One region of the Mycolicibacterium arseniciresistens genome, then DNA from elsewhere that is predicted to be linked to it. Evidence: riboswitches for the same ligand, from Rfam matches in the RefSeq annotation. Region 1 holds a riboswitch; the other holds the start of a gene.

What was found. A riboswitch is a leader RNA that binds a small molecule or an ion and turns the genes downstream of it on or off. The one in region 1 is predicted to bind S-adenosylmethionine.
Region 2: it holds a riboswitch for S-adenosylmethionine, as region 1 does, so the genes downstream of both, Q2100_RS24215 (bifunctional o-acetylhomoserine/o-acetylserine sulfhydrylase) here and Q2100_RS01640 (hypothetical protein) in region 1, are expected to answer to the same signal.

The regions. Positions count from the first base shown of each region.
Region 1 is NZ_JAUMSQ010000005.1:52,686-58,582, forward strand. Features, by position in the region: gene Q2100_RS01610 (hypothetical protein) at 1-507, opposite strand, end outside; gene Q2100_RS01615 (PASTA domain-containing protein) at 766-1,107, opposite strand; gene Q2100_RS01620 (hypothetical protein) at 1,350-1,673, shown strand; gene Q2100_RS01625 (hypothetical protein) at 1,800-2,045, shown strand; gene Q2100_RS01630 (hypothetical protein) at 2,326-2,631, shown strand; gene Q2100_RS01635 (metallophosphoesterase) at 2,645-3,604, shown strand; SAM riboswitch class IV at 3,679-3,789, shown strand; gene Q2100_RS01640 (hypothetical protein) at 3,823-4,410, shown strand; gene Q2100_RS01645 (NUDIX hydrolase) at 4,462-5,112, opposite strand; gene Q2100_RS01650 (ADP-ribosylglycohydrolase family protein) at 5,190-5,897, shown strand, end outside.
Region 2 is NZ_JAUMSQ010000250.1:49-5,945, forward strand. Features, by position in the region: partial or broken gene Q2100_RS24210 (alpha/beta fold hydrolase) at 1-435, opposite strand, end outside; gene Q2100_RS24215 (bifunctional o-acetylhomoserine/o-acetylserine sulfhydrylase) at 432-1,748, opposite strand; SAM riboswitch class IV at 1,793-1,927, opposite strand; gene Q2100_RS24220 (epoxide hydrolase EphH) at 2,011-2,838, opposite strand; gene Q2100_RS24225 (exodeoxyribonuclease III) at 2,909-3,706, shown strand; gene trpS (tryptophan--tRNA ligase) at 3,753-4,787, shown strand; gene yhjD (inner membrane protein YhjD) at 4,815-5,837, shown strand; partial or broken gene Q2100_RS24240 (nitronate monooxygenase) at 5,895-5,897, shown strand, end outside.

The DNA of each region.
Region 1 (5,897 bases):
CACGAACACCTGGTCGCGCGCGTGGGCGCCACTGAGGTCGACCTCGTCGAGGCAGCCATGGCAGATGCCGTTGAACCTCAGCAGGTTGCGGGCGGCGGCGGTCGACGAATGCCCCCAGCGGTAGAACGGGTCGCCGTAGATCGGGCTTTCGTGCAGCGCCAGGATCACCCTTTCGGCGGCGTCGTCGTCGAGGCGCCAGCTGCTGAACGCGTCGTCCCCGAGGTCGAGCAGCATCGCCACGGTCGTCAGGTCGACCAGGTCGGCGTCGTATCGCTGATTCAGGAGTGCCCCGCTCAGGCCGCCTTCGTCGCCGACGCGGGCGAGGACGGTCAGCACCGACGCCGGGTCGGTGCCGAGCACGAGGATCGCGTAGTCGCCGGGGCGCGCCTCACCGAAGGCGTAGCGCCAGGGCCGGTAGGGCGAGCGGGGTTCGAGCAGGGTTATGACGCCGGCTTTCCAGTCGGCGGCCTCGAGGATGTGGAGGCGGTGATGAATCGTTTGCGACACAGATCATTGTCTCAGCGAGGTATGACAATTCGAGTGCTGAGTGGTTAGCCACTGGCGCCCAGGATGGCAACGCTCGAGCCCAGCTTAGAAGCACCGTCAGGTCTCGCCGACGCGCTCCTGCAGAGGCCGTCATATGCGCCGGCGCGTCCGACTCTTCGGCTCGACCTCTGACCGCCAAGGCTGCCCGCGAAAGTGCAGCCGTGGTTGTCCTCGGCCGCTGATCACGACCACGAATGCTCACTCGCTCCGGCGATGCGTCTACTTGTCGCCGCAGCCGTCGAAAAATCGAGACACAGACATCTCGATGTCCTCGTTCGGGGTGAATTCCGCACCGGCGGCCGGTGATTGGGAACAGACTTCCCAGTACATCAAGTCGATCTGCTTCTGCTGCGTTGGGCCGTCGATGTTGTGAGACTTGATGACGAATTTCGTGTTGGGGTCGAGCTTGTCGATGGTTTTGGTGGCTTTCTGGAGGCTCATCTTCTCGACCGACGGCATGACGAATGTCGGCCCGTCGGCTGCCGCCGGACCGGCAAGTCCGATTGCGGCGGGGGCGAGCAGCGCGAGAGCGCCTGCGGCGCGGAGGGCATGCATCTTCATGGGGACTCCTAGTTTGTGCTCGAGCAGTGGCGCGGACCGTGGGCAGTCGGGTCGGCGTGTCGCAGTGCTACAGCGCCGTAGGGCCCGCGATGAGCGAAGAATGCCTGTCACAACCCTGGCAAGACCAGAGTTTTCTCATGGCAACATGCTGCCGACCGGCTGTGCGTTTTCGCGGTTTCCTGTGAAGCCGGCACCAAGATTTGTCGCGTCTCATGTGGCTGCGGTCGACTTAGGCTCGATGGGTGGATATGTCAGCGGACATCGCCTTCTGGGCGGGATTCGGTGTCGTCGCCATCGGCATGGTGGGCGGCGCTTTCCTGTCCACGAGGCGCGACCGGCGGCGGGCGTATTGGATCTGCTGGCTGGCAGGTGGCGTGCTCATGGTGCTCGCCGCCGGCCACGACGACACGCACCGCGGCCTGACCATCGCGGGGTTCTGCGTCGCGATGTCGGTGATCACCGCCTTCTTCCGGTCCCCACACCTCAAGATCGGGGGCGTCATCTTCGCGGCCTCGCGTAACGACCGGCAGCCCGACCCGCCGGAGGACGAGCAGCCGCCCCGATAGCCGCGATGCCCGCGCTCCTCCCCCGGCGCCTTGGCCCGGCTCGCGACTCGCTGCCCGCCGACGTTCTTGTCGGTGGCAGCTGACACGATGCGTCGGCCGTACACGCGATAGGGATAGGAGGAGGCCGTGGTCTGGAAGACGCACTTCATCGCCGCGGCCGCCTTCCGCCGGCGGATCATGGACCTGGAGCTCGACGAGGAAGACCGGGAGCGGACGGCGGCATCGGCGCGGCGACTGGCCGATCAGTTCAAGCGACGCCATCCGGAGTTCAGCTACGAGTGGTTCTACGGTGCGTGCGGGCTGGACCACTGGGGCGAGCTCCCGCCTGAGTATCCCAATTCGCATGGGCCCATGAAGGCGGACGGCGACTGAAAGGTCGGGCCGGTGTCGGTGCCACCGTCAAGTGCGAGTCCGGTGCGCCTGCGCATGGACGTCGAGGGCGAACTCATGGGGCGGATCACTCGGCGCGTCAAAGCGCTTTCGTCATAGCGATGCCGACGAGCGTCCTGTCGGACCCTCGCGGTACATTGCAGGTGGAAGTTGTCGAGGCAGTTCGCAGAGCTCGAAGCACCTGCTCGCTCGCAGACTCGCCCACTCTTTCTTCCCCACTTGACCTGCGGGTCGAATCGGCCCGCCGCTGATGGGAGGGACGATGACGACTTCAGATCTGTGGATCAAGAATCTGTCGGGAGGCCAGTCGCTCGGTCAACACGGCGGGATGGTCAGTCACGCATCGTATGTCGCATGGGTGGTGCTCGACTTCATCGCGGCCGACAGGGTGGATGCGCGGTACGCCATCACCGACATCGACACGGTGGTCTCGGGCGAACTGCTGCTCGAGATCTTCCATGAAGCCGAGAAGCAGTACGGAGTGACGCTGACGGAACGGGATGGCGAACGAAGCATCGACTGTGTGAGCGCAGACGACACCTACCGCGTCCTGTTCACCGAATTCTGAAGGGAGAATGAGCATGACGGGCTATGACATCATCGGCGACGTCCACGGCTGCGCATCGCTGTTGACGCGTCTAATGGGGCGACTCGGGTACCGAGTAGGCGAATCGGGAGCGTACGAGCAGCCAGGTCGGCAAGTCGTCTTCGTCGGAGACCTCGTCGACCGCGGCGGCGAACAACTGCAGGTGCTGGAGACCGTCAAACGGATGGTGGACAGCGGAAGCGCCCAGATCGTCATGGGCAACCACGAGTTCAACGCCGTCGCCTACGACACCGAGCATCCCGACCGGCCCGGCGAGCATCTCCGGCCGCGCTCCGAGAAGAACACGAACCAGCACCGAGCGTTCCTCGACCAGGTCGACGGCGAGGCGCGCGCCGGCTACCTGAAGTGGTTCGCGGCGATGCCGCTGTGGCTGGATCTCGGCGACATCCGCGTGGTGCACGCCTGCTGGCATGAACCGTCGATGCGGGTGGTCGAGGAGGCGCTCGGGTCGAATCGGTTCAGCGCTCGTGAGCAGTTCGTCCGCGCCTCGGACACGGAAGACCCGTTGTATGAGGCAATCGAAGTCCTGCTGAAGGGGCCCGAGATCGACTTGGCGAAACATCGGCTCGAGCCCTACTACGACAAAGACGGCCACCCCCGCAGTCGCGCCCGAGTGGCGTGGTGGCGAGAGAACGCGACCACACTGCGTCAGCTCGCGGTGTTGGACGGCAACTTCCGAACTGCCAGTGGCGAGGCGTATCCGGAGCTGCCCGACGTCACGGTCGATCCGGCAGAGAGCTCCTACACGTACCGCGGTGACGTCCCTGTGTTCTACGGGCACTACTGGCGCAGCGGCTCACCCGAGGCCGGCAGCGACTACACGAGGCGTTCCGCGTGCGTCGATTTCAGTGCGGTCAAAACGGGGAATCTTGTCGCATACCGTTGGGACGGCGAAGACGAGATCCGGCCGGGGCATTACGTGCTGTCCGCTTAAGCCCCTCGATAGATACCCGCTGCCCGCACTTTCGACCTATCCACCTGTCAGTGCGTCCCGCTAGCCTGGAATCAGCTCTCGAGCAGACGGCTGTACGGGTACCTGGCCCGCCGTCTCGGCAACCGCACGACCACCGCACGGTGCCCCAGGGGAAGAGCCGGCACGGATGCGTGCAAGAGGTGGACGCCCGCGCGCGGCGTCGCCGCGAGGAGTGAGCTGTGACCGAGCCGGAGTTGAGCGCCGCGGATGCGGCAGTGCGAGCGCGGATCGACGAGTTGTCGGTCCACATCCCGTGCGGAGGGATTCGGGGGCCGATTCAGCGCAGGAGTAGAGCGCGGCCAGACCTGCCCATCCGGTGGCAGTCGTGCAGGGACGAGGACAACCCCGAGCGATGGCCGGAGCACGACGTCTCTCGGGCGAAAGATCTGTGCGTCATCTGTTTTCGCGGCACCGCGGGTGGGCGGTCTCGCTGGGCCTACGTGGCGTGCGAGACCTGCCTGGCGGTCAATGATTCCTATGTCGCGCGTTGGGGGTTTCGACCGTTCGCGCTGGGCCGGCACAGCCTGATGAACGGAGCCGGCGCGCGACTCAGTGCGGCGCCGGCGGTCCGCCATGTGCAGGAGGAGCGCCTCGCCGCCTTCTCGAACGGCGATCACGAACTCAAGGAGTGGCGCCGACGGGAGTACCCGCGGCTCGCCGCCGCCTTCGACCCACTGGCTGACATCCCGCTCAGGACGTGGAGGGCAACATGGCCGCCGAGCCGAAGCGCTTCGGAGGACGCGTTCGCCCGCCTTCTCGGGGACTAAGGGCCGGCGTCGGACACCGCATCGATATCCGCTCGAGCGCAAAACCGAGGATCAGGACTCGGCAGCGGCTCGACGGAACACCTCGGCGGGACGCCCGCGGCCGCCCGCGGTGGTCTCACCCGTCGCGACGAGCCGCGGCTCCATCGTGCGTCGGAAGGTGTCGCGCTGTAGCTCCCGGCCCATCACCGCTTCGTGTGCCAGCCGTAGCTCACGCAGCGTGAACGAATCCCCGAGCAGATGGTCCGGGTCAGGCTCGTCGCTGTACCGCGAGCGAATGTTGTGCACTGCGCTTTTCGCAATCTCCGCATGGTCGAACGGCAGCCGGCCCGGTTGCGTCACCGGCACCAACCGTGTCGAGTCATGGAAACGATCCTCGAGCCGACTCGCATGCACCACCTGGATGTGTGCCACGGACAGCACCCACCCGCGGTCATCGCGACCGGGAGCATCGAACACCTGCAGCTGCCGCGGCCGCAGACCCCGAATATGCGCCTTGTCCCACAGTGACCGGTTGACAGCGTCGGCCAGCCGTTCGTGCTCGTGGAGAAAGGTGCCTGGTAGCGCCCACCCGCGACCAGTCGGCCGCCGGACCTCCAACACCACCAAGCCGAGGCTGCGGTCGAGCGTGAGCAGCGCGGTGTCCACGGCGACCGACGGCCGCGGGTAGTCGGCGAGCGTCCGCCCGCTGCCGTCCCGGAACATTTCGCCAACCATGTCGGTGCATCAGCGTACAGTGAGGTAATTAGCGCAGAATTGCGCAAATAGTTGAGGGGGATCTCATGGGAGCACGTAACGACCGATTCGTCGGTGTTCTGCTGGCGACGGCTGCCGGCGATGCGCTCGGCGCGCCGTACGAATTCGACCCGCCGCGCGGACCGGAACTCGACGTCGAGATGGTCGGCGGCCGCGGCTGGGAGCCTGGTGAGTGGACCGACGACACGGCCATGGCCATCGCGATCTCCGAGGTGGCGGCAACCGGCGCCGACCTCCGCGACGAGGCAGCTCAGGATTCGATCGTCGCGCGGTGGCACGCCTGGTCGCTGACGGCGAAGGACGTCGGTATCCAGACCCGCAAGGTGCTCGGTGCCACCGCTCGGTCCGGCGCTCTCACCGCGGCTCACGCACGCCGGGAAGCGAAGAAGCTGCACGAAAGTGGCGGCCGTACGGCGGGCAACGGATCGCTGATGCGGACGGCCCCGGTGGCGCTGGCGTACCTCGACGACGAGAACGCGATGGTCGAAGCAGCCCGCGCCCTCAGCGAGCTCACCCACTACGACCCGGACGCCGGCGATGCCTGCGTGCTGTGGACGTGCGCCATCCGCCACGCGGTGCTCACCGGACAGATCGACGTCCGAATCGGGTTGCGGCACATCGACGGGAACCGACGCAAGCTGTGGTCCGAGCGCCTGGACGCCGCGGAGGCCGGCGTGCCGTCATCGTTCCCGAACAACGGCTGGGTCGTGACGGCGCTGCAGGCCGCGTGGTCG
Region 2 (5,897 bases), on a different contig from region 1:
GAGGGCGGCCAGCGCCGCGACGTCGGCCGCCACCTGGTCGCGCACCGTGATCGCGGGGAACCGGGAACCCCAGGGCCGGCCGTCGGGTGCGGTCGTCGACGGTCCGGTGGAGCCCTGGCAGCCACCGAGCACGTTCGTCGAGATCGCGCACCAGCGGTCGGTGTCGATCGGGGCCCCCGGGCCGGCGACGCCGTCCCACCAGCCGGGGGTCGGATGCCCCGGTCCGGCGGGGCCGGTGATGTGCGAATCGCCGGTGAGCGCGTGCAGCACCACCACGACGTTGTCGCGGTTCGGCGAGAGCTCGCCCCAGCGCTGTACGGCGATGGACACGTCGTCGATCACGACGCCGCTCTCCAGCGTCAGGGGACCGATGTCCACCACGCCGATCTCGCCTTCGGCGGGCAGCGTCGCAATGTGCACGTCAGAGATTGTCACTTGCCCGCCCTCGCCGCCGCGAAGCCCTGCTCCAGATCGGCCAGGATGTCGTCGATTCCCTCGATGCCGACCGCCAGGCGCACCAGGCCGGGCGTCACGCCGGAGGCGAGTTGTTCCTCCGGGGACAGCTGGGCATGGGTCGTCGACGCCGGGTGGATCACCAGCGAGCGGACGTCACCGATGTTGGCGACATGACTGTGCAGCGTCAGGGCGTTGACGAAGGCCTTGCCCGCGTCGACGCCACCAGCCAGTTCGAAGGCGAGCACGGCGCCAGTTCCCTTCGGCGCCAAGCGCTTTCCGAGGTCGTACCACGGCGAGCTCGGCAGCCCGGCGTAGTTCACCGACAGCACGTCGGCGTGCCCGGCGAGGTACTCGGCCACCCGCTGTGCGTTCGCGACGTGGCGTTCGACGCGCAGGCTCAGCGTCTCCAGGCCCTGCGCGATCAGGAACGCGTTGAACGGCGCGGCGGCCGACCCGAGGTCACGCAGCAGCTGCACCCGGGCCTTGAGCGCGTACGCCGGCGGCCCGAGTTCGGCGAAGACGACGCCGTGGTAGCTGGGGTCCGGGGTCGTGAAGCCGGGGAACTTGCCGTTGGTCCAGTCGAAGGTGCCGGAGTCGACGATCACACCGGCGATCGCGTTGCCGTGCCCGCCCAGGTACTTGGTGGCCGAGTGCACCACGATGTCGGCGCCCTGGCTGATCGGCTGGATCAGGTAGGGCGTGGCGATGGTGTTGTCGACGATCAGCGGCACGCCGGCGTCGTGGGCGACGGCGGAGACGCCCGGGGTGTCGAGGATGTCGATCTGCGGGTTGGAGATGGTCTCGGCGAAGAAGGCCTTGGTGTTCGGCCGCACCGCCGCCCGCCACGACTCCAGGTCGTCGGGGTCAGCCACGAAGCTGACCTCGATGCCGAGCTTGGGCAGCGTGTAGTGGAACAGGTTGTAGGTGCCGCCGTACAGGCGCGGGCTGGACACGATGTGATCGCCCGCGTTGGCGATGTTGAGGATCGCGAACGTCTCGGCGGCCTGGCCGGAGGACAGGAACAGCGCCGCCACGCCGCCCTCCAGCGCGGCGATGCGCTGCTCGACGACGTCCTGCGTCGGGTTCATGATGCGGGTGTAGATGTTGCCGGTCTCGGCCAGCCCGAACAGCGCGGCCGCGTGGTCGGTGTCGCGGAACGTGTACGACGTCGTCTGGTAGATCGGCAACGCCCGCGCGCTGGTGGCGCTGTCGGGCGTCTGCCCGGCGTGGACCTGCTTGGTCTCGAACGACCAGCGTGCCGCCGGGTCGTCGATGATTTCGGGTGTGCTCATGGCGGTTCCAGGTCTCCCTGTCTGTCGGGGGGCCCGTACCTGCGGACCCGCGCTTGCCGTGTGGCCGACGGGATCAAGGGATCAGTCGGCTACTCAACCTGGTCGTCTCCCGGGGCACCCCCCCGCGGTTGGAGGGTTGCCGGCCAGCAAGCCGGGGCTTGACGCTGGCGCTCATGACCGATCAGAAGCTTAACGCACGCCGCGCCGCGGCTGCCACCATGGCAGGTGGCAGGCGGCGCGACGCGCGCTGACGGAGAACGAATCAGCCGGTGGCGCGTTGCCTGCCGACGTGCCCGTCGACGAAGCCGAGGATCACCTCGGCGATGCGATCGGGAGCTTCGAACATCGGGATGTGTCCGACGCCGTCGAGGTGGGTCACCTCGGTGCCCTCGGGCAGATGCTCGGTGAAGTGCCGGGTGAACCGGGGATGAGGCAGCACCCGGTCCTTCTCGCAGATCACCAGGTGTGTCGGGGTCTTGCCCTCGGCGATCTCCAGCAGGCCGGGCAACGTCAGCGACTTGACCAGCAGCTGGTAGTAGGCCGGGCAATGGGAGACGTCGTCGATGATCTCGGCCAGGTCCTCGTCGGACAGGCCGTCGGGCGTCCCGCTCACCGGCAGGTGAGTCAGATAGCGGGTGACCGGCAGTTTCAGCACATGTTGCCGGAGCACCAGGGTGGCCACCCACAGCGGCAGGCCGGCCAGGAACTTGCCGACGATCTCGAACTTCGCGGGGGTGAAGTGCTTCCACCCGCCGGCCGGCGCGATCCCGGTGAGCGTGCGGGCGCGGCCGCGCCGCTCGAGCTCGAACGCCACCCAGCCGCCCAGCGAATTGCCGACGACGTGCGCGGTGCCCCAGCCGAGCGCGTCCATCCTGCGCTCGACATCGTCGGCCAGCGAGGCGCTGTCCAGGAAGAACGGCCCGCGCGACACGCCGTTGTGGCCGAGCATCGTTGGCGCGAACACCTCGTAGCGGCCGGTGTCGGCGATCCGCGGGGCAACGCCCTTCCACACGTTCTGCGACATCATGAACGGGTGCAGCAGCAGCATCGGCTCGCCGGTGCCGAGGTGGATCGGTGCGCGTTCGGTCATGCTGCCCGACAGTAAGGTGATACCGCCGGTACCGCAAGATTGTCCGTTAGGGTCTGGCGCCGTGAGCCGGCTGATCGTGAGCACCGTCAACGTCAACGGCATCCGCGCCGCGGTGCGGCAGCGCTCGACCGAGAACCTCGGTCTGCTCGCGTGGCTGGCCGGCTCCGCCGCCGACGTGGTCTGCCTGCAGGAGACCCGCGCCGACGACGACCAGCTCTCCGCGGCGCTGGCCCCCGCCGTGGCCGACGGGTGGCGGCTGGCCGCGGCGAGCCCGCACGTCAAGGGCCGCAGCGGCGTCGCGGTGCTGTCCCGGCACCCGGTCACCGCGATGCGCCTGATGGAGTCCGACGAGTTCGGCGAGCACGGCCGCTACATCGAGGTCGACACGGCCGGGGTGACCGTGGCCAGCGTCTACGTGCAGACCGGTGAGGCGGGCACCGACCGGCAGCTGGAGAAGGAGCGGTTCATGGCCGCGCTCGCGCAGCGGATGGCCGCGATGAGCCGCGACGGCCGCGAGGCGGTGGTGTGCGGCGACTGGAACATCGCCCACACCGAGAACGACATCAAGAACTGGCGTGGCAACGTCAAGAAGTCCGGCTTCCTGCCCGGCGAGCGGCGGTGGCTGTCCGAGCTGCTCGATTCCGGCTGGGTGGATGTGGTGCGGGTGCTGCACCCCGATGTGGCGGGGCCGTACTCGTGGTGGTCGTGGCGCGGGCGGGCGTTCGACAACGACGCCGGCTGGCGGATCGACTACCAGCTGGCCACCCGCCCGCTGGCGGCCAGGGCGCGGGCGGCCAGGGTCGAGCGGGCAGACGCCTACGCGCTGCGCTGGTCCGACCACGCGCCGGTGACCGTCGAGTACAGCTGACAGGCGGCGAAAAGCCGTTGGCCGGCCATGAAAAGATCGGGTCATCATGAATTCTCCTGTCGAGATGCCGCCCCGGCAACCGCGCGTCGTCTTCTCGGGCGTGCAGCCCACGTCCGACTCCCTGCACCTGGGTAACGCGCTGGGTGCGGTGAAGCACTGGGTCGGCATGCAGGACGACTTCGACGCGTTCTTCTGCGTGGTCGACCTGCACGCGATCACGGTCCCGCAGGACCCGGAGACGTTGCGGCGGCGCACCCTGGTGACCGCGGCGCAGTACCTGGCGCTGGGCATCGACCCGGCGCGCAGCACGATCTTCGTGCAGAGCCATGTGCCCGCGCACACCGAATTGGCCTGGGTGCTGGGATGTTTCACCGGGTTCGGCCAGGCCTCGCGGATGACGCAGTTCAAGGACAAGTCGCAGAAGCAGGGTTCGGACGCCACCACGGTCGGCCTGTTCACCTATCCGGTGCTGATGGCCGCCGACGTGCTGCTCTACGACACCGACCTGGTGCCGGTCGGAGAGGACCAGCGGCAGCATCTCGAACTCGCGCGAGACGTGGCGCAGCGGTTCAACGCGCAGTTCTCCGACACCTTCGTCATCCCGGACGTGCTGATCGCCAAGACCACCGCCAAGATCTACGACCTGCAGGAGCCGACGGCGAAGATGAGCAAGTCGGCGTCCACCGCCGCCGGGCTGATCAGCCTGCTGGACGACCCCAAGGTGACGGCCAAGCGGATCCGGTCGGCGGTCACCGACAGCGAGCGCGAGATCCGGTTCGACCGTGAGGCCAAGGCCGGAGTGTCCAATCTGCTGACCATCCAGTCGGCGGTCACGGGCACCGACATCGACGTGCTCGTCGAGCAGTACCAGGGCCGTGGATACGGCGACCTGAAGAAGGACACCGCCGAGGCGGTGGTCGAGTACGTCACCCCCATCCGGGACCGGGTCGACGAACTGCTCGGCGACACCACCGAACTCGAGGCGGTGCTGGCCGCCGGTGCCCAGCGGGCCAGGGACGTGTCTGCGGCGACGCTCGAGCGGGTATACGACCGTCTGGGTTTCCTCAAGCGATCGCGCTGAGGGCGCGTACACGGGAGGCTGGCTGGCATGACCGACGAGGCCAAGCCCGGCATCCTCGACCGCCTGCGCGCGCGCTACGGCTGGTTCGACCACGTGATGCGGGCGCAGGACCGCTATCAGGAGTCGAAGGGCAACTTCTTCGCCGCCGGCATCACCTATTTCACGGTCTTCGCACTGTTCCCACTCCTGATGCTCGGCTTCTCCATCGCCGGCTTCGTGCTGTCCCGCCAGCCCGACGTGCTCGCCGGTATTCAGGACCGGATCAGGCAGACGGTGTCCGGCAGTCTCGGCCAGCAACTGGTCGAGCTGATGAACACGGCGATCGAGTCGCGCACCTCGCTGGGCCTCATCGGACTGGCCACCGCGGCGTGGGCCGGTATCGGGTGGATGGCCAACCTGCGCGAGGCACTGAGCGCGATGTGGCAACAGCACGGCGAGCAGGGCAACTTCATCGGCACCAAGGTGTCGGATCTGCTTGCGTTGCTCTCGGCTTTTGTGGCCATCGTGGTCACCGTGGCGTTGACCGCGCTGGGCGATCGGAGACTGATCGCGCGAGTGCTCGCCTGGCTCGGCATCGAGGGCATCCCCGGGCTGGGCGTCGGTCTGCGGGTGGTTTCGATGCTTGTGGCACTCGGCATCTCGTGGTTGTTGTTCACCTGGATGATCGCCAGGCTGCCCAGGGAGAAGCTCACGTTCCGCAGCAGCGTCCGCGCGGGCTTGCTCGCGGCGATCGCCTTCGAGTTGTTCAAGCAGGTCGCGTCGCTCTACCTCAAGTCGGTGCTGACCGGCCCCGCCGGCGCGACGTTCGGACCGGTGCTCGGGCTGATGGTGTTCGCCTACGTCACCGCGCGGCTCATCCTGTTCTCCACCGCATGGGCCGCCACGTCCACCGACAACCTGGCCATTGCGCCGGTGAGCCCGCCCGACCCCGCCCAGATCACCACCCGGGTGCAGGTCCGCGAGGGCGTCGGGGTCACCGGCGCGTTGGCCGCGGCGGCAGTGGGAGCCCTTGGCGCGGCCGGGCTTTCACGGCTGCGACGGCGGCAGTGACCGACCGGTGCGCCGTGGTGGGTGACGTCGGCGCCGCATCGGATCGGTAGTGTCTCCGTG